DNA from 4 places in the Mesorhizobium sp. P171375 genome. Region 4 is predicted to be linked to each of the others. Evidence: predicted binding sites of a transcription regulator. Region 4 holds the regulator's gene; each other region holds the start of a gene.
What was found. The regulator PhoB, encoded in region 4, activates phosphate uptake and scavenging genes when phosphate is short. The targets are predictions, from matches to a motif close to TGTCATNNANCTGTCAT.
Positions count from the first base shown of each region.

Region 1: a site for PhoB is predicted at 5,524-5,540, ahead of ACYHH6_RS21550 (PhoX family protein). Genes of this name have one in related genera too.
Region 2: a site for PhoB is predicted at 4,568-4,584, ahead of olsB (l-ornithine N(alpha)-acyltransferase). Genes of this name have one in related genera too.
Region 3: a site for PhoB is predicted at 5,342-5,358, ahead of ACYHH6_RS22985 (bifunctional 2',3'-cyclic-nucleotide 2'-phosphodiesterase/3'-nucleotidase). Genes of this name have one in related genera too.

Region 1 is NZ_JBYNWF010000001.1:4,467,516-4,474,938, forward strand. Features, by position in the region: gene ACYHH6_RS21525 (purine-nucleoside phosphorylase) at 1-328, shown strand, start outside; gene ACYHH6_RS21530 (ribbon-helix-helix domain-containing protein) at 332-634, opposite strand; gene ACYHH6_RS21535 (VOC family protein) at 858-1,253, shown strand; gene ACYHH6_RS21540 (gluconate 2-dehydrogenase subunit 3 family protein) at 1,336-1,866, shown strand; gene ACYHH6_RS21545 (GMC family oxidoreductase) at 1,917-3,488, shown strand; gene ACYHH6_RS21550 (PhoX family protein) at 3,554-5,467, opposite strand; gene ACYHH6_RS21555 (FAD-binding oxidoreductase) at 5,607-6,953, opposite strand; gene ACYHH6_RS21560 (hypothetical protein) at 7,063-7,423, opposite strand, start outside.
Region 2 is NZ_JBYNWF010000001.1:6,648,047-6,655,469, forward strand. Features, by position in the region: gene ACYHH6_RS32445 (TrmH family RNA methyltransferase) at 1-462, shown strand, start outside; gene lspA (signal peptidase II) at 459-947, shown strand; gene acuI (acrylyl-CoA reductase (NADPH)) at 1,046-2,035, shown strand; gene ACYHH6_RS32460 (PAS domain-containing sensor histidine kinase) at 2,180-4,471, shown strand; gene olsB (l-ornithine N(alpha)-acyltransferase) at 4,648-5,523, shown strand; gene ACYHH6_RS32470 (trimeric intracellular cation channel family protein) at 5,627-6,259, opposite strand; gene grpE (nucleotide exchange factor GrpE) at 6,369-6,998, opposite strand; gene ACYHH6_RS32480 (hypothetical protein) at 7,238-7,423, shown strand, end outside.
Region 3 is NZ_JBYNWF010000001.1:4,733,718-4,741,140, forward strand. Features, by position in the region: gene kdsA (3-deoxy-8-phosphooctulonate synthase) at 1-164, opposite strand, end outside; gene ACYHH6_RS22965 (VOC family protein) at 161-1,027, opposite strand; gene ACYHH6_RS22970 (Dabb family protein) at 1,186-1,476, opposite strand; gene ACYHH6_RS22975 (hypothetical protein) at 1,590-1,724, opposite strand; gene ACYHH6_RS22980 (class I SAM-dependent methyltransferase) at 1,984-3,234, shown strand; gene ACYHH6_RS22985 (bifunctional 2',3'-cyclic-nucleotide 2'-phosphodiesterase/3'-nucleotidase) at 3,264-5,243, opposite strand; gene ACYHH6_RS22990 (NAD(P)/FAD-dependent oxidoreductase) at 5,381-6,646, opposite strand; gene ACYHH6_RS22995 (5-formyltetrahydrofolate cyclo-ligase) at 6,829-7,423, shown strand, end outside.
Region 4 is NZ_JBYNWF010000001.1:211,753-219,175, forward strand. Features, by position in the region: gene xylF (D-xylose ABC transporter substrate-binding protein) at 1-793, opposite strand, end outside; gene ACYHH6_RS01070 (ROK family protein) at 1,063-2,298, shown strand; gene phoB (phosphate regulon transcriptional regulator PhoB) at 2,323-3,012, opposite strand; gene phoU (phosphate signaling complex protein PhoU) at 3,029-3,733, opposite strand; gene pstB (phosphate ABC transporter ATP-binding protein PstB) at 3,775-4,599, opposite strand; gene pstA (phosphate ABC transporter permease PstA) at 4,617-5,933, opposite strand; gene pstC (phosphate ABC transporter permease subunit PstC) at 5,930-7,390, opposite strand.

The DNA of each region.
Region 1 (7,423 bases), 4.3 Mb from region 4:
GCCTGATCCCGGCCTGTACGCCCACGCCTTGGCCCGCGCCGCTCAACTCGGCATCGACCATCAGGCAGGGCTGACCATCTGCAGCGATGTATTCTATCACCCGGAAGGGCGCGCTCGATTCGCTGAAGCACAGACGCTTGGCGCGCTCGCCGTCGACATGGAAACCAGCGCGCTCTACCGCCTCGCGGCGCATTTCGGCGCCCGCGCCCTGTCGCTGCTGACCGTCGTCGACAATATCGTGACCGACGAGCTAACCGCCTATTCCGAACGTCAGGCTTTGTTCACCGACATGGCGCGGCTCGGGCTCGAGGTTGCGGCCGAGGGATAAGCTTCAGGCGGCTTGGCGCTTCGGCGTCAGCTCATCCATGTCAGGCCGGTGACCGCGCAGATAGAGCGCACAGGTGGTGCGGAGCATCGAGGCGAAGTTGGGAATGGCGCCGTTGATCTCGATCGCCTCGTCATAGAGTTTCGAGATGAATTTCGGCGTCGTCAGGCCCTGGCTGTCGGCAATCTCGTCCAGCAATGCCCAGAATGTCGCTTCAAGCTGGATGCTGGTCGAGTGTCCGTCGATGCGTATCGACCTGTTGATCTGTCGGTAGCCCTCCGGATCCTGCCCGGCAAAAACCCTGCACATTCCTACCTCCCGATATTGTTGGTTTTGGGCGCAGTGAGTCGCGCCTTCAAGCATATATTTGTGCGAGCCATTTTCTGCCGGAAAGCCGCAAACGGCAATCGGACTTTCGTCTTTAGGCCCCAGGCATAGCAGTGATTGCAAAATTAGCCGTGGTAACCGGCTGCCACCACCTTTCGCGCATGCCGCCCATAATCGCCTCCTACATGCAGCGACGGAGACTGATTTGGCGAAAGCGATCCATTCCATGATCCGGGTCCTCGAGGAGGCCCGATCCGTCGATTTCTACAGAAACGCTTTCGGGCTCGATATCGCCGACAGGCTGGATTTCGAGACATTCACGCTGATTTACCTCGCCAGCGCCGAAACCGGGTTCGAGCTCGAACTCACCGTGAACAAGGGCCGCACCGAGCCTTATGGGCTTGGTGACGGTTACGGTCACCTGGCGGTCTCGGTCGCCGATCTCGACAGCGAGCACGACCGCATCGGCGCGCTCGGCCTCAACCCCAAGAAGATCGTCGAGTTCAACCGCGATGGGTCGCTCATCGCCCGCTTTTTCTTCATCGAGGACCCCGACGGCTACAAGATCGAGGTTCTGCAGCGTGGAGGGCGCTTCCAGTAGGGGATTATTCCGCCGCGTTTAGCCGCGCGACGCCAGCAACGGTGCTCTTCAAGGGCGCAAATAGCAAGCAGGGAGGAACAAAATGGTCACGATCTATGACGGGAAGCCTGGGCTCTCACGTCGTGAACTTCTCAAGCGCGGTGGCATCGGCGCGCTGCTCGTCATTTCCGGCAGTGCGGTCATCAGCCCCGAAAATGCCTGGGGGCTCGAGACATCGGCACTAAAGCCCGAAACCATGGCGACGCTGATCCAGATGGCGCGCGACATCTATCCGCACGATCAGGTGCCCGACAAATACTACGCCATCGCCGTGAAGGGCCATGACGAGCAGGCCGGCAAGGACGCCGCCTACAAGACGATGATCGAAGACGGCATTGCCGACCTCGACAAGAAGTCGGGCGAGGGCGGCTATCGCGGCCTCGGCTGGGAGGAGCAGCGCGTCGCCGTGCTGCAGCAGATCGAGGCGACGCCGTTCTTCCAGTCGATTCGCGGCGGCCTCGTCGTCAGCCTCTACAACCAGCAAGAGGTGTGGCCGATCTTCGGCTACGAGGGCGAGTCCTACTCCAAGGGCGGCTACATCGCGCGCGGTTTCGACGACATCGAGTGGCTCTAGAGCCCCTGTCGTTTTGAACCCTCGCAAACAGGAATTCATGGGAGGAAACCATGGCAGCTTCATTTGATCTCAAGAACGACAATGTCGTCGTCATCATCGGCTCCGGCGCCGGCGGTGGCACGCTCGGCAACGAACTCGCCCAGAAGGGCGTCGATGTCGTCATCCTCGAGGCCGGCGCCCGCCACGAATATGAGGACTTCATCAACGACGAATGGGGCTCCTTCAGCCAGCTTGCCTGGACGGACAAGCGCACGACGTCCGGCGACTGGCGGGTGTCGAAGGATTTCCCCAATTTGCCGGCCTGGATCGTCAAATCGGTCGGCGGCTCGACCACGCACTGGGCCGGCGCCTCGCTGCGCTTCCAGGAGCATGAGTTCAAGACGCTCTCGACCTATGGAAAGGTGGAAGGCGCCAACCTGCTGGATTGGCCGGTCACGCTGGCCGAGATGGAGCCCTACTACGCCAAGGCCGAAGCCAAGATGGGTGTCACCGGTACCAATAACTGGCCGCGGCTGCCCGGCAACAACAATTTCAAGGTGCTGAAGGCCGGCGCCGACAAGCTCGGCTACAAGGAATGTCATACCGGCAACATGGCCATCAACTCCGTCGAGCGCGACGACCGCAACTCCTGCCAGCAGACCGGTTTCTGCTTCCAGGGCTGCAAATGGGGCGCCAAATGGTCGACGCTCTACACCGAGATCCCCAAGGGTGAGGCGACAGGTCATCTCGAAGTCAGGCCGAATGCCATGGCGATCAAGATCAACCACGACGCTTCAGGCAAGGTGACCGGCGTCGTCTACGCCGACAAGGACGGCAAGCTGCAGGAGCAGAAGGCCCGCATCGTCGCCGTCGCCGGCAATTCGATCGAAAGCCCGCGCCTGCTGCTGAACTCCGAGTCAGCGAAATTCCCCCACGGGCTTGCCAATTCGTCGGGACAGGTCGGCAAGAACTACATGCGCCACACCACCGGCTCGGTCTACGCCATCTTCGACAGGCCGGTGCACATGTATCGCGGCACCACCATGGCCGGCATCATCCGCGACGAGGCGCGCCATGACCCGTCGCGCGGTTTCGTCGGCGGCTACGAGTTCGAGACGCTGTCGCTCGGTCTGCCCTTCATGGCCGCGTTCCTCAATCCCGGCGGCTGGGGTCGTTCCTTCACCACCGCGCTCGACCATTATGATCATATGGCCGGCCTGTGGATCGTCGGCGAGGACATGCCGCGCGCGGAAAACCGCATCACGCTGCACAAGGACGAGAAGGATGCGCACGGCATGCCGATCGCCGACGTGCATTTCGATGACCATCCCAACGACACGGCGATGCGCAACCACGCCTACAAGCAGGCTACAGCGCTTTACGATGCGGTTGGCGCGACGCGCTCGTTCCCGACGCCGCCCTATCCCTCGACCCACAATCTCGGCACCAACCGGATGAGCGAGAAGGCGGAAGACGGTGTCGTCAACCAGCACGGCCAGGCGCACGACATCAAGAACCTGTTCGTGTCGGACGGCAGCCAGTTCACCACCGGTGCGGCCGAAAACCCGACGCTGACGATCGTGTCGCTGGCGATCCGCCAGGCCGAATACATAGCGTCGCAAATGTCGGCCAAGACGATCTGAGCCGTCCTCCCGGACCGCTACGCGGAACGCGCATGGGCGCGTTCCGCACTATCTCCCGAGATTGACTAGGCGCCGACCGGCTGCCCGTCCTTGCGGCGGATGGCGACGACGGACGGCCGCGGCAACTGGCCGTCTTTGAAATCGGGCCACAGCGTCTGCACCTTGTCGAGCGTCTCGGCGTCTTCCGCAGGGTGCTGTACCGACAGGAACAGCGTGGTGCCGTCCGGCGTGAAGCACGGGCCGGTTGCTTCCGCGCCATGCGGGCAAGTGAACAGCAGTTTCGGCAGGCCGCGCGCGGCACCCTCGGTGTCGACGCCATAGACGCCGTCCGGCAGGTCGAAATCATTGGCGCCGTCGGTCGCCACCCACAGCCGCCCGGCCGGATCGAAGGTGATGTTGTCGGGGCAGACGAACCAGCCATTGTCCGACGTATCGGGATGGAAGGTCGCGCCGACCTTGGCATCCCTGGGATTGCCACAGAGCACGAACAGATCCCAGGCATACTTTTCCGCCGTGTGGTCGGCATCCGCGCCGCGGCCGCCGGGCGGGATCAGCTCGACAATATGGCCCCAGAGGTTTTCCGGCCGCGTGTTGGCCGGATTGACCTTGGACTGGTCGCGCTTCTTGTTCTTGGTCATCACCGCATAGACGCGGCCGGTCACCGGATTGGTCTCGATGTCCTCGGGCCGGTCCATCGGCGTGGCGCCCAGCGCGTCGGCCGCAAAACGCGTCTTCAACAGCACTTCGGCCTGGTCGGCAAAACCGTTCTCGGCAGTGAGCTTCCCCTGGCCATGCACCAACGGCAGCCATGTCATCGAGCCGTCGGTATCGAAGCGGGCGACCGACAGCACGCCCTCGTCGAGCAGATCAGCGCCTGAGGCCGGGTTGGCCTTGTCGTAGGCTTTTGCCGAGACGAAGCGGTACATGTATTCGAAATAGTCGTCGTCACCCATATAGACGACGACGCGGCCGTCCTTGTTAAGGACCACGGTCGACGCCTCATGCGACATACGTCCGAGTGCAGTGCGCTTTACCGGCTTGGACTGCGGGTCGTAAGGGTCGATCTCGACCACCCAGTCGAAGCGGTTGGCCTCGTTCGGCTCCTTGTCGAGGTTGAAGCGGTCGTGGAAGCGGCCGCGGCCATAGATGTCGGAGCCGTCAAAGCCGTAACGGTCGAGCAGTTCGGCGGTCGGCGCCGTCTTCGGGTCGCCGCCGAAAATGTCCGACACGCCTTCCTCGCAGGTCAGCACCGTGCCCCAGGGGGTGAAGCCGCCGCTGCAGTTGTAGCTGGTGCCGAGCACCTTGGTGCCGGTGGCGTCGGCTGAAGTCATCATCAAGGCATGGCCGGCGGCCGGCCCGGAAACGGTCATTTCGGTGTTGGCGGTGATGCGGCGGTTGAGCGGGCTGTCAGCGACGGTTGCCCACTTGCCGTCCTTCAGTTGCACTTCGACGATCGAATGGCCCATCGCGGCCATGCCGAGATCGACCTGTTCCTTGGTCATCGTCTTGCCGGCGTCGTCCTCGGTCATCCCGGAAAACATCACATTGGGCGAGATGTATTCGTTGTTGACGCAGAGCAGACCGTGGTCGGAGTTCACCGTGCCCTTGGGGAGCGGCATGAAGGCGATGTAGTCGCAATTGTAACCGAAGCGTTTCTCCTGCTCGTCGGCGGCGACCTTGTTGCCGTCGAACTCGGCGAGGCCGGCTGCAAGCGGATCGCCCCAGCGCGCGACGATGGTCGTCTCATAGCCATCAGCGACGGCATGGGTTTTGTCGTAGACCCGCTTCAGCTCGGGAAAGCCGAGCGTCGACTGCGCTGCCGCGGCATGCGTTTCGCCGGCAAACAAGGAGCCGACAAAGCTGCCGCCGGCAATCAAAGCGCCGGAGGCAAGGCTGCCCTTCAAAAGAGACCGGCGCGAGACGCGCTCGGCAATGACGTCGCGGATGACGGGGGAGGATGAAGACGGTGCGTTGGCCATGGTGTCTGCCTCTCGGGGTGGATGTTACGGCGCACCCGCTGCCCTAGTCTGCTTCGGCAACATCCGCATGACATGAGGGAGAACAGTTTCGAGACCGCAGAAATGGCGACCTAAGGCGGGCAGCTTCTTTCAACTGCAATCACCGCGGTGCGGCCGCCAAAGGTACGATGTTCTGGTTGAGGCGGAACCGATTGGTTGGATCAAGACGGGATTTCAAGCGCCTCAGTCGATCATATTTGACGGCCCCATAAGCGCCCGACGCGATGGCGGTATCGGCCTGTTCGTTGATATAGTTGGCCTGTATCGACGGATCGGCCATTTGCTCGGCGGCAGCCCTTCCCCATGCAATACAGCGCTCGTCGTCTGCCGGATTGTCCCATACGGGCTCCGCAATCCAATAATACCCAGCCTGCCTACCGGAGTAGGCCGTGGCGTCTTCCGGCACATCCGAAACAGCGCCTCCAAGTTGCGTCACATAGAGTTCAGAATCCGGTGTCGGCGCCGTGGTGATCTGCTGGACCATGGCGTCCACCGCCTCTCCGCTGATATCCCGCCAAAATCCACCCTTTGCGTAATACCGGCGCGACCAGGCGAAATGAACGTCGTTGCGGCTTTGCAGCTCAATGAACGGCATGGCGCCCATCGTTCCTTCTCCCGCGCCTGCAAGCTCGCCGAAAGGTGAGAGCATCCGCTCCGCATGCCTGCTGTCGCCGACCCAGACGGCCGTCATGCCCAGACTCAGTGAGGCCAGTGTGAAGGCAACAGAGAACTCTCGCGGGCGTTGTTGAGCCAATTCGCCCAGGACGGCAATCGCTCGCCGCGCGCTGGCGACTGGGTAGCTCCACTGGCCAACCGACACCAGGCCAAGCTGATGCAGTTTGAACTTGAAGCGAGTAACGACACCGAAATTCCCGCCACCACCTCGGATGCCCCAGAAAAGTTCAGGATCCGAGTCCGCATCTATCCAGGTGACACTGCCGATGGCGGTCACGATCTCGGCCCCAATCAGGCTGTCGATCGTCAGTCCGTAGGCGCGGCTGACACGACCCATGCCGCCGCCAAGGGTGAGGCCTGCGACCCCGGTGTGAGAAATGACGCCCGCCGGAACCACATACCCCTTTGAAACTGTCGCTCCATCGAGATCTCGCAGCATGGCTCCGCCGCCGGCCTCGACTGTTCCGGCGCTTGTGTTCAGGCGGGTGGAATTGAGTTGCGACAGATCGAGCAGAAGCCCGGCGTCACAAGTCGATAGACCTGGGAAACTGTGTCCGCCTGCCCGGATCGCAAGGACCGCATCGCAACTGGCCGCGATGTCGATCGCCTTTCGAACGTCATCGACATTTTCTGCGTATAGTACAGCCGCCGGCTTCCGATCGACGACGCCGTTCCACACCCTTCGGGCACGATCATAGTCCCGATCACCAGGCATGATCAGGGGCCCGCGACATTTGGCCAAGGCGAGCTTTCTTCGCAGCACGTCGGACATTCGAGCCCCCACTCCAAGCGACCCGCAAACGGTATCACGCGTTTGACGGACGAGAAATAGTCAGTGCAAGCGACGTCATCAGTACTGCTTCCGAGGGCGGCCGATCGGCTTACTGGGCCTTGGTGCAGGTCGAGGCGGTGAAGGCACCGTCGGGCTGCTTCAGGATGATGTCGAAGGACGGGGTGGTCTCGCCGTCCAGCGTCGCCTGCGTCATCGAGACGGAGTTGCCGCCGGTGGTGTAGCCGCCCAGCGGGCCTAGCCAGGTGATCTCGCCATTGGCGTTCATCTGGTAGTTATAGCCTTGCAGCGCGGTGCCGAACGTCACCGGGCCGGAATAGACATTGCCCTTGATGGTGATGTCACCGAGGTTGAGGAAGGCGCCAAGCAGATAGACTTCGCAGTGATAGGTGCCGTCCGGCAGCTTGCCATCGCTGAAATCGGCGCGCGCGCCGTCGCTCGTTGCCATCAGC
Region 2 (7,423 bases), 6.4 Mb from region 4:
CTCGACCGGGTGCGCGACCCCGGCAATCTCGGCACCGTCATCCGCACCGTCGATGCTGTCGGCGCCAAGGGAGTCATCCTGGTCGGCGAGACCACCGATCCTTTCTCTGTCGAAACCGTACGCGCCACCATGGGCTCGATCTTCGCTGTGCCGGTAACCAGGGCCACGTCCGAAGCGTTCCTGGCCTGGCGAAACAGCTTCTCGGGCCTTGTCGTCGGTACCCATCTCAAGGGTGCGGTTGATTACCGCTCGGTCGATTTCTCCAGGGGGCCGGTGCTGCTGATGATGGGCAACGAACAGCAGGGCCTGCCCCACAATCTGGCCGAAAGCTGCGACCGGCTGCTCCGGATTCCGCAGGCCGGCCGCGCCGATTCACTCAACCTTGCGGTCGCCACCGGCGTCATGCTGTTCGAGATCCGGCGCGGCGCCCTGAAGCTTGCTCCCGAGGACGCTAAATCGTGAAATCATGGTTCCCCTACGCGCTGCTGGTGGTAGCGGCAATCGCGCTCGACCAATGGATAAAGCATCTGGTCGAAACCGGCCTCGCTTTCCAGGAAAAGCTCGATCTGGTGCCGTTCCTGGCGCTCTACCGCACCTACAACACCGGCATTGCCTTTTCGATGTTCTCGTCCTTCGGCGACACCGGCCTGGTCGTCATTGCCGTTCTCGTCGTCGCCTTCGTGCTTTATCTGGCGACGCGCACCCCGGCCGGCCATGTGCTGGCCCGCATCGGCTTTGCGCTGATCATCGGTGGGGCGCTCGGCAATCTGATCGACCGCGCCGTCTACGGCCACGTCATCGACTACATACTGTTCCACACGCCGGTATGGTCCTTCGCCGTCTTCAACCTCGCCGACGCTTTCATTTCTGTGGGTGCCGCGCTGGTCGTCTTCGATGAACTCATCGGCTGGCGCCGAGAGGCAAAGCCGCAAAGCCCGGACGCTTGAACGGCGCCGTCTTTTGACCAATTGACCGCGCCGGACAGTCGCCGCACAGTCCGGCCAGCCTTTGCCGATCTTCACAGCTGCTCGACCGAGGAGAAAAAATGTCCGAAACCTTCAAAGCCATCCGCGTTTCGCGCGATGCCGAAAAAAAGCAGTCGGTCGAAATCGTCGATCTCGGCGAAGCCGATCTGATGGAAGGCGATGTCACCGTCGCGGTCGAGGCGACGACGGTCAACTACAAGGATGGGCTGGCGATCACGGGCAAGGCGCCGGTGATCCGCCGCTGGCCGCTGGTGCCGGGCATTGATTTCGCCGGTACCGTTCTCTCGTCATCGCACGCCGACTGGCGCAAGGGCGACAAGGTCATCCTCAACGGCTGGGGTATCGGCGAAACGCATTTCGGCGCCTATGCCGGGCGCGCCCGTGTCAAGGGCGACTGGCTGGTGCCGTTGCCCGACGGCATCAGCGCCCACGATGCGATGGCGGTCGGCACCGCCGGCTATACGGCGATGCTGTGTGTCATGGCGCTGGAGCGGCACGGCATCCTGCCGGATCGCGGCCCGGTGGTGGTGACGGGTGCCGCCGGCGGCGTCGGCTCGGTCGCGGTCTCGATCCTGTCCAGCCTCGGCTACCATGTCATCGCTTCGACGGGCCGCCACGCCGAAAGCCCCTATCTGATCGACCTCGGTGCCGCCGAAGTGATTTCGCGCGACGAACTCTCCCAGCCGGCCAAGCCGCTGGCCAAGGAGCGCTGGGCCGGCGGCATCGATGCCGTCGGCAGCCACACTCTGGCCAATGTGCTGTCGATGACCGCCTACGGAGGCGCGGTCGCCGCTTGCGGCCTGGCCGGCGGCATGGATCTGCCGTCGAGCGTCGCACCGTTCATCCTGCGTGGCGTCTCGCTGCTTGGCATCGATTCGGTGATGGCGCCCAAGGCTGTGCGCCTGGAAGCCTGGCGCCGCATCGGCACCGATCTCGACCTCAAGAAACTTGCCGGCCTGTCGACGACAATCGGCTTCGACGGCATCATCGCCGCCGCCCACGACATCGTCGAGGGCAAGATCAGGGGGCGCGTGGTCGTGGATATGTGAGGCCCCGAAGCATGATCCCGAAAAGTGAAATCCGGTTTTCGGAAAAGATTATGAGATGCGGAAAACCGCCAAAAACGCGTGACCGCTAAAATTCGAACGATCCGCCGCGCTTTTCCATAATCTCTATCTGGCAAGGATTTCCGCATGATCGCGGAGTCCGTCAGGAAAGAGAAGAACCGAGCCGAGAGCGTCGACGGGCCGAGCCCGGCGACGCCGAAGCGGCAGCATGTTGTCCCACCGCCGCTGGCGCCGGATTTTCCGCGCGCCACGCACGAGGGCCTGCTGTTCTTGACCGTGGTCGCCAGTGTCGTGCTGGCGGGCCTGTCCCACCTCACCGGCGCGCCGATCTTCATCACGCTCGGCCTGCTGGCGACCGGCCTTGGCGGCGTCGCCATGCACTGGCGCAACCGCCACACCGTCCACCGCGCGACCGCCCTGCTCGACGAAACCGCAGCCCGCAGCCGCGCCGAGATCGAGACGCTGGCCGACCGCATGTGGGAGATGCAGGAGAGCGAGGAGCGCTTTCGCGGGCTGATCGATGCGCTCGGCGACCTCGTCGTCCACCGCGACCGCGACGGCCACATCGTCTATGCCAACAAGGTTTTCGCCAGCCTCGTCGGAACCGATCAGCGCGATCTTGCCGGCAGGACGCTGGCCGACCTCGGCATCGATGTCGGGGTCGTTCCCGACGCCGCCTTTTCGGATCACGAATGCCTGAGTTCCACCGACGTCTCCATCCGCACGCCGAACGGTCCGCGCTGGTTTTCGTGGATCGAACTGTCGGTGCGCGACAAGGACAGCGGCGCCGTTTCGCACCGGGCGATTGCCCGCGACATCACCGCCCGCAAACGTGCCGAATCCTCGCTCATCACCGCGCGGGAGCGCGCCGAATATGCCAGCCAGGCCAAGTCGCGCTTCCTCGCCACCGTCAGCCATGAGATCCGCACGCCGATGAACGGCATCATGGGCATGGCCAAGCTACTGGCCGACACCAATCTGTCGCCGGAGCAGCGCACCTATGTCGCCGCCGTCTCGACCTCGGCCAGCGCCCTCTTGGCGCTCATCGAAGACCTGCTCGATTATTCCAAGATCGAAGCCGGCCGCTTCGACCCGGAGCCGCAGCCGACATCTTTGCGCGAGATTGCCGACAACATCATCGAACTGATGGCGGCGAAAGCCTTCGCCAAGAACATCGGCCTCGGCTGTTATGTCGAGCCCGACGTGCCGCAGATGATCATAGCCGATCCGGGAAGAGTGAGGCAGGTGCTGCTCAACCTCATCGGCAACGCGGTCAAGTTCACCGACACCGGCGGCGTGCTGGTCTCGGTCGCGCGGGCCCGCACCGAGACCAGCGACCGCATCTGCTTCACCGTGGCCGACACCGGCCCTGGCCTGCGCGAAGAGGATATGGAGCGCATCTTCGAGGAATTCGAACAGTCCGACGGCACCTCAACCCGCACCCATGGCGGCGCCGGCCTCGGCCTTGCCATATCGAGACGACTGGCGACGGCCATGGGCGGCGCCATTTCGGTGTCGAGCCGGCTTGGCGAGGGATCTGAATTCGTCTTCGAAATCCCGGCCACAGGGGCCACCGAAGCGCCGCAGAACCGGCAGAATATCCTCGTCGGCCGGCGCGCCGTCATCGTGTCGAAGAACGCTGTAGAGGCTGATGCAATCGCCCGTGCCATCCGCGCCCATGGCGGCGCCGTCGATGTGGCCGCGACCGCTTCCCAGGCGACGCCTTTCGCCGAACATTGCGACGCGCTGTTGATCGACGCCGCCATGGAAGACAGCGACGGCAGGCTGCTCAAGCGCCTGCGCCAGAGCGGCTTTGCCGATTGCGAGGCGATCACGCTGATCGCGCCGACCGACCGCGGCATGCTTGGCGAATTCCGCGCCAGCGGCTACGCCACCTTCCTGGCAAGGCCGGTGCGCGGCGAAACGCTGATGCGCGTGCTGTTGACCAGCCATGCCCCTGCTTTGCCCCTGCCCATGAAGCCGGAAAAAAGCGGGGCGTCGTCGCATCGGCCTGTTGGCGGGCGCCAGCAGGGCCTGTCGGTGCTGATCGCCGAAGACAACGACATCAACGCCATGCTGGCCCGCGCCACGCTTTTGAAGGCAGGGCATCGGGTCAAAGTCGTCGGCAACGGCAAGGCGGCGGTCGAGGCAATCACCGAAGCCGGGCTGAAACACCGTTTCGACGTGGTGCTGATGGATCTGCACATGCCGGTGATGGACGGGCTGGACGCAATCGCGGCGATCCGCCGCCACGAGGAAGAAATGGCCGTGCCGCCGGTTCCGATCATGGTGCTTTCGGCCGACAGCCAGGAAAAGACCCGCCACACGGTGCTTGCCCATGGCGCCAGCGGCTTCGTCACCAAGCCGCTGGACCCCGACGCGCTGGTCCATGCCGTCGAAGGCCAGGTGGCCGCCTGAGGCCGCCCCAACGTGCTCTCTGCCGTCACGTAAGGTAGCCGGTTGAGGGTTTTCGCCAGCCGACGAAGTATTGCTCGCTGCGCCGTATCACGGTACTGTCACAATCCTGTTGCACCTACACCGTATCCCCGTGCCAAGAGGGATGGCTCGAAGGAGAATCACTCGTGCATACAGTTATGCCGGAATGTGACACTCGGCCCAATGCAGGCGGTGCTTTGCTCGCCGCGCGTAACGCCGATGCCGTCGCAACAGGCGCACCGCTGGGCCGGATCGGTAATCTCGAAGTGCGGCTTGCCCGCAACGAAGCCGAGATCGCTGCCGCGCAGGAAGTGCGTTACCGGGTATTTTATGACGAGCTTGGCGCCAGGAGGGACCTGTTCCAGGCACAGGATCGGCGTGATGCCGACCGTTTCGACCCGCTCTGCGACCATCTGCTGGTGCTGGACACCTCGATTTCCGGACCCGAGCATCGCCGCATCGTCGGCACTTATCGGCTGCTGCGGCAAGAAATCGCAGCGACCGCCGGCGGCTTCTATTCCGAAGGCGAGTTCGAGTTGACAAAGCTGATTGCCCGTCATCCCGGACAGCGCTTCCTTGAGCTCGGCCGCTCCTGCGTTCTTAAGGAATACCGCTCCAAGCGCACCATCGAGGCGCTGTGGCAAGGCATCTGGGCCTATATCAAGCACTATGAGATCGGTGTGATGACCGGCTGTGCCTCGTTCCACGGCACGGTGCCGGCGGCGCATGCCGAGGCGCTTACCTATCTTGCCCATCACTGCCGCACCAACTCAGCCTGGGATGTGCGGGCTGTGTCCGGGCGCTATTGCTCGATGGACCTGATGCCGATCGAGGCGGTAAACGCCAAGGCGGCGATCGCGGCCATGCCGCCGCTGGTCAAGGGCTATCTGCGCGTCGGCGCCCGCATCGGCGACGGCTGCGTCATCGACCGCGAATTCTCCACCGTCGATGTGTTCGTGGTGATGCCGGTCAAGGAAATCGGCGCCCGCTACGTCAACTATTATGGCGGCGAAGCGCAGCGCTTTGCGGCGTGATGTTTAGTGAGTAGGGATTAGTCAGTAGTGAGTAGGGGGCTACCCACCACGCTGCGGGTTCCTGCCCCTACTGACTACTCACTAATCCCTACTCACGTCCCTCTTACGGAATATCCTCCGGCCGCCGTCCCGGCCGGCTCTTGTAGGACGGAAACGTCCAGCCGAATTTGAGCGCGCCGCCACGCACCAGGAAAGCCGCGACAAAGCCGGCAAGGTCCGAGGCGACCGGCGGCAATCCGATAAGATCGCCAAGCGTGTAGAGGCCGGCGCCCGCCAGCGCCGCGCTGACGTAGATTTCGGGCCTCAGCAGCACCGACGGCTCGCCGGCCAGCAGATCGCGCAGGATGCCGCCGAATGTGGCGGTCAGCACGCCCATAATGACGGAGACGACCGGAGAACCGGTGATCGCCAGTCCCTTGGCCGCGCCCATCACCGAAAAGGCCGCCAATCCGATGGCATCGAGCCAGAGCAGCCATTTCCAGCGGGATTCGACGCGGTGGGCAATGAAGAAGACCAGCACCGCAACGGCCGCGCAGATCAGCACATAGCCTGAGCTGCCGACCCAAAAGACGGGCAGGTTGAGGATGACGTCGCGCAGTGTGCCGCCGCCGATGCCGGTGACGCTGGCCAGGAACAGGAAGCCGATAATGTCGAGCTGCTTGCGCGAAGCCGCCAGCGCCCCGGTCGCCGCAAAGACGGCGACGCCAGCATAGTCGAGGAGGTCGATGGGATTCATGGCAGACCAGGGGAGTAAGGCAGTAGGGCAGTATGCTTAGCACGAAGCCGCACCACTGGTACGGCTCCCTTCCCTACTGCCCTACTGCCTTACTCCCCTAATGCCTTATTTACGCATCCTTCTCGGCCTGCTCGTTCACCGGGCCTGGTTCGACAGGCGCCTCGGCTGCCGCGATCTTGGGGCCGCCCTTGGCGACGCCGACCATGGCGGGCCGCAGCACGCGCTCGCCGATCGAATAGCCCGGCTGCACGACCTGGACCACGGTGTTGGCTGGCACATCGGGATTGGGCACCTCGAACATCGCCTGGTGGAAATTCGGGTCGAACTTCTGGCCTTCCGGCTCAAGCTTCTTCACCCCGTGCCGCTCCAGCGCCGACAGCATGGCGCGCTCGGTGATCTCGACGCCGTCGATCAGCGCCTTGAAGCCGGCATCTCCGGCTGCCTTGGCCTCGGCCGGGATGGCATCGAGCGCGCGGCGCAGATTGTCCGACACCGACAGCATGTCGCGGGCAAAATTGGCTACCGCATAGGCGCGCGCGTCATGCACGTCGCGGGCGGTGCGGCGGCGCAGATTCTCCATCTCGGCCGCGACGCGCAGCGCGCGGTCCTTCAGTTCCTCGTTTTCCTTCAGCAGCCGCACCAGCGCTTCATAGTCGCCGTCGATGCCGCCTTGCGTGCGCTCGGCCTCGGCCGTTTCGATATCCTCGGGCGCGCGTTCGTCTTTTGCCTGGTCGCTCATCGCCGTTTCCCGTCATTCGAATGGTTTGGATTTGCGCCCGATATCGAGGTTTGGCGGTCAAAAATCAAGGGGCAAGCGATGCTTGGGGCCGTTCGGAGGACCTTGGCACGGATCGCGAAGGTCTTTCGAAATTAATTCAAATTTTACCGTGATTGCCGGCTTTGCTTGCCAATACCCCGCTATGGGGGAACCATTCCGTGGCTGGAGGAGTTTCGAAGCCAACACAGGATTTTGGGACAATGACAGGCAACAATGGCAACAGGAACGAAGAGCTCGCCGCCGATATCAAGCGCCAGTTCGGCACCGAGGCAACGAAGCGCTTCCTGCGCAGCTTGCCGGCATTCCGCACCGAGGCCGACATTCCGGAGCATTTTCGGGACCTGCTCGACCGTCTGGACGGCATAGAAGCCAGCGTGGCAGGCGGC
Region 3 (7,423 bases), 4.5 Mb from region 4:
ATGCCGAGCTTGCCGGTCAGTTCCTTCAGCGCGCCGGCCATGTCAAAGGCGTGCTGGCGCGATTCGAATTGGCATGGGCCGGCAATCAGCGCCAGAGCCGCATTGTTGTCGAAGACGACGTTGCCGACGGTTACCGCCGAATTGGGCGCCAGGGGCTTGCTCATGTGATCTCCCGGAAGATGAAAGCCGCGCCCTGCCCGGATGCCGGCTGCACGACAATTTCGTTGCCCGCTATATCGTGCTCGATGGAGTTGTGTGCAAGCAGGCTTGCCGTGGCATCGGCACTGCGGACCGAAAAGACGATCGCCGCGAAGCGAAGATCGCTCGGCTCACCAACTGCAAGGCGGAAGCGCAAGGTAAAGGCTCGGGGGTCAAGCACCGTCAGGGTTGCATTCGGCAGGTCGAACGTTGCGCTCTGCTCCAAACCCGTCGCCGCCGAAATCAGGTTGCGCTGTTCGGACGGCGCGTCGCTGACGGCGACGATTTCGGGAATGCCGGTCACGCCATTGCCATGGGCTTGCAGCGCCCTGCGATCGATATCAGGCGCATTGATCCGCTCGACGGCAAACAGAAAAGCGTCCGTCGATCCAACGCTGGAAGCGAAAGCCAGCTTGAACGACGCCATATCGCTCTTCCCGGCGGCGTCGGTGAAGGCGCGGGAAAAACTCAACACGTCTCCGGCCGACAGGCCGGCTTTGACAAAGCGCGCATGATCCGCGTCGGCGTTGCCGGTGCCCAGCGCCACGGCGGAAAATCCCTCGTCGCCCAAGCTGGCACGGTAGAGGCGATCACGCGAGACAAAGACATTGCCGTCGGCAATCGCGCGCGCTGCCGTCTGTTCGTCGCCGATCGCCAGCGGTTCGAGATAGGTGCCGTCGGCGAAGAAGACGCAGCAATTTTCGGTGCCGAAGGGGTGTATGCCGGTTGGCGCGACGATGAAGCCAAGCGACGTCAGCCGCACCCGCGCCACGGCGAGGCTCGCCGTCGGCAGCACCAGATGGTCAAGCGGGTAGGTTGTACGGGTCATGCCGGCGCGGTGTGCATCATTCCGGAAATTGGTTCAAGCGTTTCCGCCGGTGGCGCCCGGATCGCGGCGGAGTCCGCCCATGATGAAACATGCGATTCGCACAGCCCAATGTATGAATTCCGCTTGTGAAAAACGGGTGAGGTTTCCTGCCGGACTGATCAGGCCACCGCCACGACATCGGCCGAATAGCGCAATTCGCGCAATGGTTTGACCCGGCTGGTTGTCTCCGCATAGAGCGGGTGCGCCTTGTAGGCGGCCAAGGCCGCCTCGTCCTCGAACTCGGCATAGACGACCACGTCGATCGCGTCCGACAGCGGGTCGACCTTGGTGTTGAGCGTCACCTCGAACAGGTTTGAATGCGGAATATTGCCCAGGTTGAGCAAGCCCTTGCGCACAGCCTCGACATCGTCCTTGCGCCGCGCGCTGAAGAAAACGATATGCCGGATCACGCCTGCCTCCACGTTCGATTTGCCGGCATGTTTTGTGTGAGCGGAACCGTCGCGTCAACCGCCACGATGTCGCGCCCGGCAGCGCCGGGAGGCGACTTTGCAGAGGCGCAAAACTAGCCCCCGCCGGTGACGTAGCGCACGATGCGCGACATCTCCCTGACCGTCGTGTCGAGATAGCGGCCCTGATTATAGAGGCCGTCCCAGATCAGGAAAAAGGCGATGGCCATGATGACGACGACGTAACGCATGACTGAAGCTAACGTATGTGGCTGTTCGGAACCATAGTGATTTAGCCGAGGGCCGCGCTCTCCCGCGGATTGTGGCCTCAGGCCGGCGACCTGGGTCAGTGCCGCGCAAAGCTTGCCTCTTGAAGTTTCGGCCAATGCCATGGAAGATTGTGGCGAAAATTCACGCAGGCAGCGGCGTCCGCGCCTGCGAATGAAATGTGGAGGATGTGGAGGCCGGCAGATCGTGCGCCGTCCCCGCGGAAGTCCAGGGGGATGTGGGATGGCTGCTAGGGAACACAAGGGCGTCGGCGACGCCATCAGACTGGACGAGCTCAACTTCGCCGAGATCGTCAAAGGCTTGCCGGCCAAGGCGCGCATGGTGCTGTCGGCGGCGATGAAACTGCCGCGCGGCTCGCTCAAGGTAAGGATGCCGGACGGCCGCGCCGTTCTTGTCGGTGGCAATGCGCCCGGCCCCGACGCCGAACTGGTGTTGAAGAACTGGCGCCTGCCCGGCCGCGCCTTTTCCGGGGGCACCATTGGCGTTGCCGAATCCTACATGGACGGCGACTGGGAAAGCCCTGACGTGACCAGCTTTCTCGAACTGTTCGTCGTCAACTCGGCCATCGGCGAACGCGTCGCCGGCGGCGCCAACTGGCTCATCAACACCGTCCAGCGCATCCGCCACTGGTTCAACGAAAACACCCGCACCGGATCGAAGCGCAACATTTCGGCGCATTACGATCTCGGCAATGCCTTCTACAAGCAATGGCTCGATCCCAGCATGACCTATTCGTCGGCGCTCTATGCCACCGGCGCCAACGATTTGGAAAGCGCGCAGGCCGCCAAATATCGCGCTTTGGCCAAGGACACCGGCATCGGCAAAAAGGACCATGTGCTGGAGATCGGCTGCGGCTGGGGCGGTTTTGCCGAATTTGCCGCGCGCGAGATCGGCTGTCGCGTCACCGGCTTGACCATCAGCCGCGAACAGCACGACTTTGCCAAGGAGCGCATCCAGAAGGCGGGACTGTCTGATAAGGTCGACATCAAGCTGCAGGATTACCGCGACGAAACAGGCACTTACGACCGCATCGCGTCGATCGAGATGTTCGAGGCGGTCGGTGAAAAATACTGGCCGGTGTTTTTCGGCAAGATGAAGGCCTGCCTGAGACCCGGCGGCACCGCCGGCCTGCAGATCATCACCATCAACGAGGCCGCCTACGACACCTATCGCGCGCGGCCGGATTTCATCCAGCGCTATGTTTTCCCGGGCGGCATGCTGCCGACGCCGTCGATCCTGAAGTCGCTGGGCAAAGACCATGGTCTCGCCCATCTGCGCGAGCGCGTCTTTCCGGACGACTATGCTCGCACGCTGGCCGAATGGCGCAACCGCTTCTGGCAGTCGTGGGAAAAGATCATCCCGCTCGGCTTCGACGACCGCTTCAAGAAGCTCTGGGAGTTTTATCTCCACTATTGCGAAGCCGGCTTCAGAGCCAGCTACATCGACGTGCGCCAGGTGGTCTACAGGGCGTAGTGCGAGCGGGTATTTGCCCGCCCGTTTCCTCAAAGCAGGATGCGATATTTCGCAAACCCGGCTTCGCCCTCGCCGACCGGCTCGATCTTGAGCGATTTCACCCCTGAAATAAAATCCTTCGCCTTGGGACCGGTCTCGAACAAGACGCTGGTTCCGGGCAGCGGCGTGAACGACCAATTGTCGTCGGCCGACGGATTGATCGTGCCCTCGCTGACGACATAGCGCACGATCACATCGCGGTTGGTGTCCGGCGCTTCGTAGATGATCTTCGAGGCGTTGATGTCTGGGAAATTGCCGCCACCGCCAGCGCGGTAATTGTTGGTGGCGACGACGAATTTCGCTGCTGGATCAATGGGCTTGCCATCGAAGCTGAGGTCGACGATGCGGCTGGAGCCGGCATTGGTGACGCCACCCTTGGCATCGTATTTCGGCGGCTGCGACAGGTCTATCTTATAGCTGACGCCGTCGATCACATCGAAATTGTAGGACGGGAATTCGGTGTCGATCAGCGCTTGGTCGGTCTTCCCGGCCTCTATCTTCTTGAAAATGCCGGCCGACATTTCCAGCCATTCCTTGACCTGCGCCCCGGTGATCTCAACCGCCCGCACCGTATTCGGATAGAGATAGAGATCGGCGACGTTCTTGATGGCGATGTCGCCCACCGGCACGTCGGTGTAGTAGTCGGCCCCGTTGCGCCCGCCGGCCTTGAAGGGCGCTGCCGCCGACAGCAGCGGCACATCCTTCCACTGCGTGCTCTTCAGAATGTCCTTGAGATACCAGCTCTGCGCCTGGTTGACGATCTGCACCGACGGATCGTCGGCCACCAGCGCGAAATAGGAATAGAGCGGCGCCGAGGTCTTGCCGACCGGACGGCGGACATAGGCAAGTGTCGCCTGATGGTCCGCCTTCAGCGCATCGACGATGCGCTGGTCGTCCGCGACCGTCGGCTTGTTCACCTTGTCGACGCGTTCGTAGATCGGCCGTGCCTCCGAGGTCGCCGAGACCACGCGCCATTTCGATCCGTCGCGTTCCAGAAGCAGGTCGATCAGGCCCATATGCGAACCCCAGAAGCCGCCCATCACCGCCGGTTTGCCTTGCAGCGTGCCCTTCTCCGTGTCGACCCCATCAAGCGCCTGAAAATCCTTCTTGCCGGGGAAGACGAGATGCTGATGGCCGGTGAACACGGCATCGATGCCCTCGACGCCGGCAACGAAGAACGAGGCGTTCTCCATTCCGTCGCCTTGCTTGATATCGATGCCGGAATGCGAGAGTGCAATCACAATGTCGGCGCCATCCTCCTTGATCTGCGGCACCCAGGCCTTGGCCGCCTCGACAATGTCGCGCGTCCGGACATTTCCTTCCAGGTTCTTCAGGTCCCAGACCATGATCTGCGGCGGCACGAAACCGATAATGCCTATTCTGATCGGCTGCTCTGCGCCCGACCCGTCCTTGATCTTCTTGTCCAGGATAACGTACGGCTTGAGATAGAGCTTGTCGTCGCGCGGGCTGGCGGCGAACTCGGTGCCGCGGATCAGATTGGCGCAGACGAACGGAAAATTGGCCCCGGCCAGAACCTTGTCGAGGAACGACAGGCCGTAATTGAACTCGTGGTTGCCGAGCGTCGAACATTCATAGCCTAGCAGGTTCATGCCCTTCATGATCGGATGCAGGTCGCCGTCCTTCAGTCCCGTCTCGTAGGCGATGTAGTCGCCCATCGGATTGCCCTGCAAAAGGTCGCCATTGTCGATCAGCATCGCATTGGTGGCTTCCCGGCGCACCGCAGCGATCAGCGAGGCCGTCCGCGACAGGCCCATCGTGTCGTTCGCTTTGTCGGCGTAGTAATCGTACGGCAAAACATTCACGTGGATGTCCGTCGTCTCCATGATCCTCAGATGCGCCTGATTGGCCTCAGCGCGGGCGGAAAACGGATGCAGCATGATCAGCGCTCCGCTGGCAGCGGCGCCGGCAAGAAAACCGCGACGGGAGACGGGGTGGAGTAAAGGCGACATTGGTTTTCCTTCCCAGCGACGTGAACATCCCAGCCCCGCCGAAACCTTCGCGCCGAAAACTGGCCATGTCCATCGGGAAGTCAGTCGATCAGCAAAAGGTGACGGCTGGATGAATTGCCGTGGCCGAAAGGAAGACCTCAGCCCTTGTCGTCGTCGCCCTGGGTGATCAGCCGCGCACTGCGCTGGCCGGTGAAATATATCCATAGCCAGCTAAGCGATACCGACAGCCGGTTTCGAAAGCCGATCAGGAAGTAGATGTGCGCCACACCCCACAGCCACCAGGCGAGCCAGCCGGTAAGCTTGATCCAGCCGAAATCGATCGCGGCTGCCCACTTGCCGATCGTCGCCAGGTCGCCGGCATGTTTGTAGCGGAAAGGACGCGGCGCGCTATCGCCTGCCAGCCGCGCCTTGATCGTCGCGGCGACATGTTTACCCTCCTGCTTGGCGGAGGGCGCCACGCCTGGCACCGGCTTGCCATCTGGTCGCAACACATGCGCGGTGTCGCCGATGACGAATATCTCCGGGCTATTCGGCACGGTCAGATCGGGTTCGACCATCACCCTGCCCGCCCGGTCGACCGGCACCCCCAGCCATTCTCCCGCGGGCGAAGCGGCAACGCCGGCGGCCCAGAGGATTGTCCGCGCCGGCAGATGCGTGTCTCCAAACACGACACCCTCGGCATCCAGCCGTGTGACGGCGCGGCCAAGCGCGACCGTGACGCCCCGCCGTTCCAGCGCCTTGCGGGCATAGTCCGACAGTTCCGGCGCGAAATTGGCCAGGATGCGGTCGCCGGCCTCGACCAGCACCACGCGCGCATCACGCGTGTCGATCTTGCGGAATTCGCCGCGCAGCGTCTCATGCGCGAGTTCGATAATGGTGCCGGCAAGCTCGACGCCGGTCGGGCCGCCGCCGACGATAACCAGCGTCAGCAGCGCCTGGCGCGTGGCCGGATCGGTCTCGCGCTCGGCCTGCTCGAAGGCAAGCAGGATGCGGCGGCGGATCGTGGTGGCGTCCTCAAGCGTCTTCAGCCCCGGCGCGAAGGGCTCCCATTCGTCATGGCCGAAATAAGCGTGGCGGGCGCCGGTGGCGAGCACCAGCGTGTCATAGGGGATCGAACTGCCGTCCTCGAGCAGCACGCGTTTGCCGGCGCGGTCGACGCCGGTGACATTACCCAGGAGCGTCGTCACGTCCTTGCGCTTGCGCAACAGATGACGGATCGGCCATGCAACTTCCGATGTCGCCAGCAATGTGGTTGCCACCTGGTAGAGCAGCGGCTGGAAAAGGTGGTGGTTGCGCTTGTCGATCATGGTGATGCGCACGGGCGCACCGGCCAATGCGCGGGTGAGTTCGAGACCGCCGAATCCCGCACCGACGACAACGACATGATGGCTCGTTTCGTTCATCGCACTCACCTCGTTTTCACCGTCCTTATCTAGTGATTTTTGTGCACCGCAACAATGTCGCGGCTCGCAAGACTGCCATGCATCAAGGCTGCCAAGGACTCGTCCCCACATGTCGCGAATGCCTATGTCGTCAGGCTGAGACGGGTATAGCCTTCCAGGGACAGGAACCACGGGAGTGAGGCATGGCCAACGACGATGACAGCGCCAAGGATGGCAAAGGTCCGGCGCAATATTCCTCGCCGCCCTGCTTCATGCATGAACTCGATCCGGAATTCCGGGCGCCGCTCTCCGACTGGACCGATGTCAGGCGCTGGCGCAAGGCGGAGCGCGAACGGCTGATCGGTGCGCGGCTGGCGGTTTCGGCCGATGCGCGGGCGGCGATGTCGCAGCGTATAGCTGAAGGTCTCGATGCCATGATCGGCGACATTGCCGGCCGCATGGTCAGCCTCTACTGGCCGTTTCGCGGCGAGCCCGACCTGCGGCCTTGGATGGCATCGGTCAACCAGCGAGGCGGCCGCACCGCCCTCCCCATCGTCATCGAGAAGGGACAGCCACTGATCTTCCGTGCCTATGCGCCTGGCGACCGGCTGGAAAAAGGCGTCTGGAATATCCCCATCCCCGCCGAGGGCGATCCGGTGCTGCCCGACATCGTCATTTCGCCGATCGTCGGTATCGATCCGCGCAATTACCGGCTGGGCTATGGCGGAGGCTTCTTCGACCGGACGCTGGCGGCTATGCCGTTCAAGCCTTTGGTCATCGGCGTCGGCTACGAGTTGC
Region 4 (7,423 bases):
TCCACACCGACACGGTCTGCGTGCCGAGCGCGATGCGGTTCAGCGCGGCATGGTCGCCGTCCTGGCCCGAGACCGGAACGGTTCCGGCCAGACCCTGCGCCGTCAGCGCCGCGACGACGCCGCCGGCGGTGCCGTCATTGGCCGCAACCACCGCATCGACCTTGTTGTCGTTGGCGGTCAGGAACTGTTCCATGTTCTTCTGGGCGTTGGCGGGCAGCCAGCCATCCGTGTAAGCCTCGCCGACATTCTTGATCTTGCCCGAGTCGATGGCTTCCTTGAGCACTTCCATCGAGCCGGCGAACAGGAAATCGGCATTCGGATCGGCACCCGAGCCCTTGATAAAGACATAGTTGCCTTCGGGCTTCGCCTTGAACACTTCGCGGGCCTGCATGCGGCCGACTTCCTTGTTGTCGAAGGTCAGATAGAAGACGTCCTTGTTCTCGATCAGGCGGTCATAGCCGACGACTGGAATGCCTTCGTCCAGCGCCTTCTGCACCGCCGGGCCGATGGCCGAGGCGTCCTGCGCCAGGATGATCAGCGAGTTGGCGCCCTGCGAGATCAGACTTTCGACGTCGGTCAGCTGCTTGCCGGGATTGGACTGCGCGTCGGCGGAAATGTACTTGTCGCCGGCAGCCTCGATCGCCGCCTTCATCGCCGCTTCGTCGGTCTTCCAGCGCTCTTCCTGGAAGTTCGACCACGACACGCCGATGACCTTGTCCTTCGCCTGCGCGACCGACACCAGCGTCAGCGACATGGCGACACCCGCCAGCATGGCGGCTGCAAATCTGTTCATGATAACCCTCCCTGCGCCGCGCACGGCGCGACAAAAACTGGCCCGAAGGCCGGCACACAGAGGCTCTATTTTTTCGAGCCTCGAAAAAATACTGGTCCAACGGCGGGGCGCTGTCAACATCGATTCTGATGGATTCTGATGGCTTCGCCGAATTTTTTCGGGACCCGCAATAAACAATGACAGCGCCGCTGGCTTCTGGCAATATTTGCGTGGCGTCCCTGACCGCCTCCACTATCATGAGGCGCAAGGGGACCGGGAGGAAAACAAAAATGTCGGTTGGAATCCGTCACGACGATCTGCGCCGTCGCAACCGTGCGATGGTGATTTCGGCCGTGCGCCGGGCCGGCCAGCCGTCGCGCACCGAGATTGCGGCGACCACAGGCCTCAGCCATTCGACCATATCGGCGATCTCGTCTGATCTGATTCAAGAAGGCATCCTGGCTGAGAGCAAACCCGGCGAGACGGGTGCGCTGAAGCGCGGCCGGCCGCAGGTTGGCCTTGCGCTCAACCCGGAAGCCGCCGCGGTGATGACCGTGGTGCTGTCGCTGAACTTCCTCTCCGTCACCGTCATCGACTATGCTGGCCATGTGGTCGCCGAGGAGCAGCGCCGGCTGGATACGCTGACCATGCCGCGCGACGAGCTGATCGGCGAATGCACGGCAATCGTTCGGCGGCAGCTCGAGGATCCCGATCTCGATGTTCAGAGCATCGCCCGCATTGCCATGGGCATCCAGGGCATCACCGATTCGCGGGCGCGCGCCATGCTGTGGTCGCCGATCACGCCGCTGACCGACATTGCCTTCGCCGACATACTGGAAGCGGAATTCGGCATTCCGGCCACCATGGAAAACGACTGCAACATGATGGCGGTGGCGCTGCAATGGCGCCAGCCTGAGCGCTACCGCGACAATTTCATCGCTATCCTGCTCTCGCATGGCATCGGCATGGGGTTGGTGCTGAAGGGCGAATTGTTTACCGGCACCCATTCCTCGGGCGGCGAGTTCGGCCACATGATCCACCGGCCCGGCGGCGCGCTGTGCCGTTGCGGGCGGCGCGGCTGCGTGGAGGCCTATGCCGGCAATTACGCCATCTGGCGCAGCGCCAAAATGATGAGCGAGGATGCCGAACCGGTCGATGTCGGCGACGCCGACATGCGGGCGCTCGCCGCACGTGCCCGCGAGACCGATGGCCCGGAGCGCGAAGCCTACCGCAAGGCCGGCGAGGCGCTCGGCTTCGGCCTCGGCAGCCTGTTCGCGCTGATCGATCCAGCACCTGTCGCCATGGTCGGAGTCAGCGCCGCCGCGTTCGATCTGATCGAACCGGCATTGCGCGAAGCGATTGCTCAGACCGCCGGCGGCCAGCACTCGAAATCGATCTCCTTCGACACCGAGCCCAACGAACTGCCGCTGATCCGCGAAGGCTGCGCTATGCGCGCGCTCAGCTTCGTCGACCAGGAGATTTTCGCACCGGGGATTCAGGCAAAAGCGGGCAAGCATGTCGCCTGAGGGGCCGGCAACAGCGCGGCGCGCCTAATCTTCCCGGATAGCGTAGCCGGCGCCGCGGATGGTGCGGATGACGTCGGGCATGCGGCCATTGTTGACCGCCTTGCGCAGTCGACCGACATGCACGTCGACCGTGCGCTCGTCGATATAGATCGTCTCGCCCCAGACATTGTCGAGCAGCTGGCTGCGCGAGAACACGCGGCCGGGATGGCGCATCATGAATTCGAGCAGGCGGAACTCGGTCGGTCCGAGCCTGATTTCGCTCTTCTTGCGGTAGACGCGGTGCGATTCACGGTCGAGCACGATGTCGCCGACCTTGAGCACGCTGGACAGCACTTCCGGCTTGGCGCGGCGCAGCAACGCTTTCACGCGCGCCATGAATTCCGGTGTCGAGAACGGCTTGACCAGATAGTCGTCGGCGCCGGTCGACAGGCCACGCACGCGGTCGCTCTCCTCGCCACGCGCGGTCAGCATGATGATCGGCAGCCGTTCGGTCTCGGGCCGCATGCGCAGCCGGCGGCAGAGCTCGATGCCGGACACCGCCGGCACCATCCAGTCGAGCACCAGAAGGTCGGGCACATTTTCCTGCAGCCGAATTTCGGCCTCGTCGCCGCGCGTCACCACCTCGACCTGGTAGCCTTCGGATTCGAGGTTGTAGCGGAGGAGCACGCCCAGCGGCTCCTCGTCCTCCACGACCATGATGCGTGGCGCGATCATCAGCAGTTCACCCTTGTCAGGCCGAAGTGGCCATCGCCGTCTCGTCCTGCTTCGGGCGATTGGCGGGCAATTGCTGGCCGGTCAGCACATAATACGCATTTTCAGCGATGTTGGTGACATGATCACCGATGCGCTCCAGATTCTTGGCGCAGAACAGGAGATGCGTGCAGGCGGTGATGTTGCGCGGGTCTTCCATCATGTAGGTCAAGAGTTCACGAAACACCGACGTGTATTTGACGTCGATACGTTCGTCCTCATTCCTGAGTTTCGCCAGGGCTGCCGCATCGGCCGCGGCATACTCCTCGACCACTCCTTGCACCTGGATCAGCACCAGCTGCGCCATCGCGTCGATGGAGTGCGAGAGGTCGCGCGGCGTGACGCTGAGGCCCACGGTGCCGACGCGCTTGGCGATGTTCTTGGCGAGATCGCCGATGCGCTCGAGGTCGCCGGCCATGCGGATCGAGCCGACCACGGCACGCAGATCGTTGGCCATCGGCTGGCGCTTGGCGATGAGCGTGATAGCGCGATCGTCGAGTTCCCGCTGGCGCGCGTCCATGATGGCGTCGTCGGACACGACGCGCTGCGCCAGCGCATTGTCGGAATTGAGCAGCGCTTTTGTCGAGCCGCTGACCATCGACCCGGCCAGATCGCCCATGTCGCGGATCAGCTTGCTGATCTGGCCCAACTCTTCATCGAAGGAAGCGACGGTATGTTCACCCATGATCGTGGTCCTCGTGCCTGAAAATTCAACCGCTGGACGGCTCAGCCGAAGCGGCCGGTAATGTAGTCCTGGGTGCGCTTGTCGTCGGGATTGGTGAACATCTTGTCGGTGGCGCCCTCCTCGACCAGGTAGCCGAGGTGGAACATCGCCGTGCGCTGCGACACGCGCGCCGCCTGCTGCATCGAGTGGGTGACGATGACGATCGTGTAATTCTGGCGCAGCTCGTCGATCAGCTCCTCGACGCGTGCGGTGGCAATCGGGTCGAGCGCCGAGCATGGTTCGTCCATCAGGATTACTTCCGGCGACACCGCAATGGCGCGCGCGATGCACAGGCGCTGCTGCTGGCCGCCGGACAGGCCGGTGCCGGGCTCCTGCAGGCGGTCCTTGACCTCGTTCCAGATCGCCGCCTTCTTCAAGCTCGACTCGACGATCTGGTCCATGTCGGACTTGCGCTTGGCCAGCCCATGGATGCGCGGGCCATAGGCAACGTTCTCGTAGATCGACTTCGGGAACGGATTGGGCTTCTGGAACACCATGCCGACGCGCGCCCTGAGTTCGACGACGTCGATGTTCTTGTCATAGATGTCGTCCTCGTCGAGCGTGATCTTGCCGGTCACCCGCGCCGAATCGATGGTGTCGTTCATGCGGTTGAGGCAGCGCAGGAAGGTCGACTTGCCGCAGCCGGACGGGCCGATCAGCGCCGTCACCTGGTTCTGGCGGACGTCGAGATTGACGTCGAACAGCGCCTGCTTCTCGCCGTAGAACACGCCGACCTTGTCGCCGCGCATCTTGATGACTTCGTTCGACTTGGCGTTCATTTTGTCGCCCACTGCGTTTTCAAGGGACTGTTCGGTCATGATGTTCATACCAAATTGCCTTTTTTCTACCAGCGCCGCTCGAACCGGCGCCGAAGCACGATCGCGGTGATGTTCATGGCCATGAGAAAGACGAGCAGGATGATGATGGCGCCGGACATGCGCTCGACAAAAGCGCGTTCGGCCTCGTTTGCCCACATGTAGATCTGCACCGGCAGCGCCGTCGCCGGATCGAAAGGCGTCTTCGGATAGTTGGCGACGAAGGCGACCATGCCGATCAGAAGCAGCGGTGCTGTCTCACCCAGCGCACGCGCCAGGCCGATAATCGTGCCGGTCAGGATGCCGGGAGCGGCAAGTGGCAGTATGTGCTGGAACACCATCTGCATCTTCGAGGCGCCAAGCCCAAGCGCTGCCGAGCGGATCGACGGCGGCACCGCGGCAAGGGCCGCGCGCGTCGCGATGATGATGGTCGGCAGCGTCATCAATGTCAGCACCAGGCCACCGACAAAGGCGGCCGAGCGCGGCATGCCGAGGAAGTTGATGAACACGGCAAGGCCGAGCAGACCGAAGACGATCGACGGCACCGCTGCAAGATTGTTGATGTTGACCTCGATCAGGTCGGTGAAGCGGTTCTTCTTGGCGAATTCCTCGAGATAGATCGAGGCCGCGACGCCGATCGGCAGCGCCAAAAGCAGCACAATCACCATCATGTAGAACGAGCCGATGATCGCCACGCCCATGCCTGACGTCTCGGGCCGGCTGGAGGCGCCATAGGTGAACAGACCGGTGTTGAAATGCTCGGCCATCACGCCGTCGGCCTTGAGTTTGTTCATCCAGTCGATCTGCTGGTTGGACACCTTGCGGCGCGCTTCATCGACGCCGAGGTCGATCTGGCCCTTGAAGGCGGAGTCGAGATTGGCCGCGGCCAGGATATTGACGTCGCGCGTCGTGCCGATCACCGACGGATCGGCGGCGACGATGTCGCGCAGCTGGACGCGGGCGCCTTCCGACAGGAAGCCCTTGAGCTTCATGACCATCGGCTTGTTGCTTGGGTCGATGCCAAGCTTGGCCATCAGCGCAGTGTCGGCGAGCTTGGGATAGTTCGCCTTGATCAGCACGCTCGGATCGGTGGCGCGCTTGCCGGAGGGATCGATGACTTTCTCGTCGAAGCTGATCGGCAGCGTCACCGTCGTCTGCCAGAAGGCGGTGTAGCCCTTCGAGACGATGGTGATCAGCATGATGGCCAGGAAGGCGAGGCCGACCGAGATCGCAATCACACCGTAGATGCGGAAACGGCGTTCAGCGGCGTAGCGCGCCTTCAGCCCTATGTCGCGGCGCGGACGCGCAACGGCGCCCGCCATCGTGTCCAGGGGAATGTCGGTCATTCGTACTGCTCCCGGTACTTGCGCACGATGTAGAGGGCGACGATGTTCATCACCAGTGTCAGCGCGAACAGCGTCAGGCCGAGCGCGAAGGCGACCAGCGTCTGCGGCGAGTTGAACTCGAGGTCGCCGGTCAGCTGGTTGACGATCTTGACGGTGATGGTCGTCATCGCCTCGAATGGATTGGCGGTGAGATTGGCGGCAACGCCGGCCGCCAGCACGACGATCATCGTCTCGCCGATGGCGCGCGACGCCGTCAGCAGGATGGCGCCGACGATGCCGGGAAGTGCCGCCGGCAGGATCACCCTCTTGATCGTCTCGGAGCGCGTCGCGCCCAGGCCAAGCGAGCCGTCACGCATGGCGCGCGGCACCGCGGTGATGATGTCGTCGGACAGCGAGGACACGACCGGGATCAGCATGACGCCCATCACCAGGCCGGCGGTGAAGATGCTCTGGCCCTGGATGAAGGGCGAACCGCCAGTGAGTGCCGCCGACAGGTCGCGCAGGAATGGCCCGAGCGTGACCACGGCGAAGATGCCGTAGACGATGGTCGGGATGCCGGCCAGCAGTTCCAGCGCCGGCTTGACCACCGCGCGAACCTTGGGCGAAGCATATTCGGCCATGTAGACCGCCGACATCAAGCCGACCGGCACCGCCACCAGCAGAGCGACGGCGGCGATATAAAGCGTGCCGGCGAGAAGCGGGATCAGGCCGAACTGGCCCTGGCTGCCGCCGGAGCCGGCAGCGGCGAAACGCGGATCCCACACCGTGCCGAAGAAGAAGCTCATCGGCGACACGCTTTCGAAGAAGGTGATGGTCTGGAACAGCATCGACAGCACGATGCCGACCGTGGTCAGGATGGCGATGGTCGATGCCGCAAGCAGCCCCCACAGCATCAGCCTCTCGACATTGTTGCGCGCCCTGGCGCGCGGCGCGATCTGCCGCAGCGCATAGAAGGCGCCGGCGATCGACAGCGCAAGCGTCAGCACCGCGCCAAACAGGCCGAGCCTGTCCTGGACCGTGTTCGCCTCGACGGCGATCGGGATCATGTAATCCTGCGTGTCGCTGGCCAGCGCCACGCCCTTGGCGATGAGCAGCGGCTGCAATTCAGCGAACGTGGCGGGAAGCGGCGTTCCGGCATCGAGCCGGCGCAGGCCCTTGGCGAGGCTCTTCACCAGGCTGGCGTCGAGCGCTTCGCTGGCGACCTTGGAGTCGACAGTGCGCTCGGGCAGGGCGGCGTGGATGTGCCGGTCAAGATAGAAGGACGAGCCGATGTCCCAGACGGCGAGCAGCAGGACGGCAGGCAGGACGGCGAGTAGAAAGGCCCACCAGCCGTGATAGTGGGCGCGCGAATGCGGCTTGACCTTGCCGGTATCGTGCGCCGCGGCGCGCTGGCGGCCGATCACGAAGGCGACCACGCCGATGGCAATGACTATGGCGAGTACGAGCAAGGACGACATCACCCACCCCAGGGAAAATTCAGATCGCGGCCG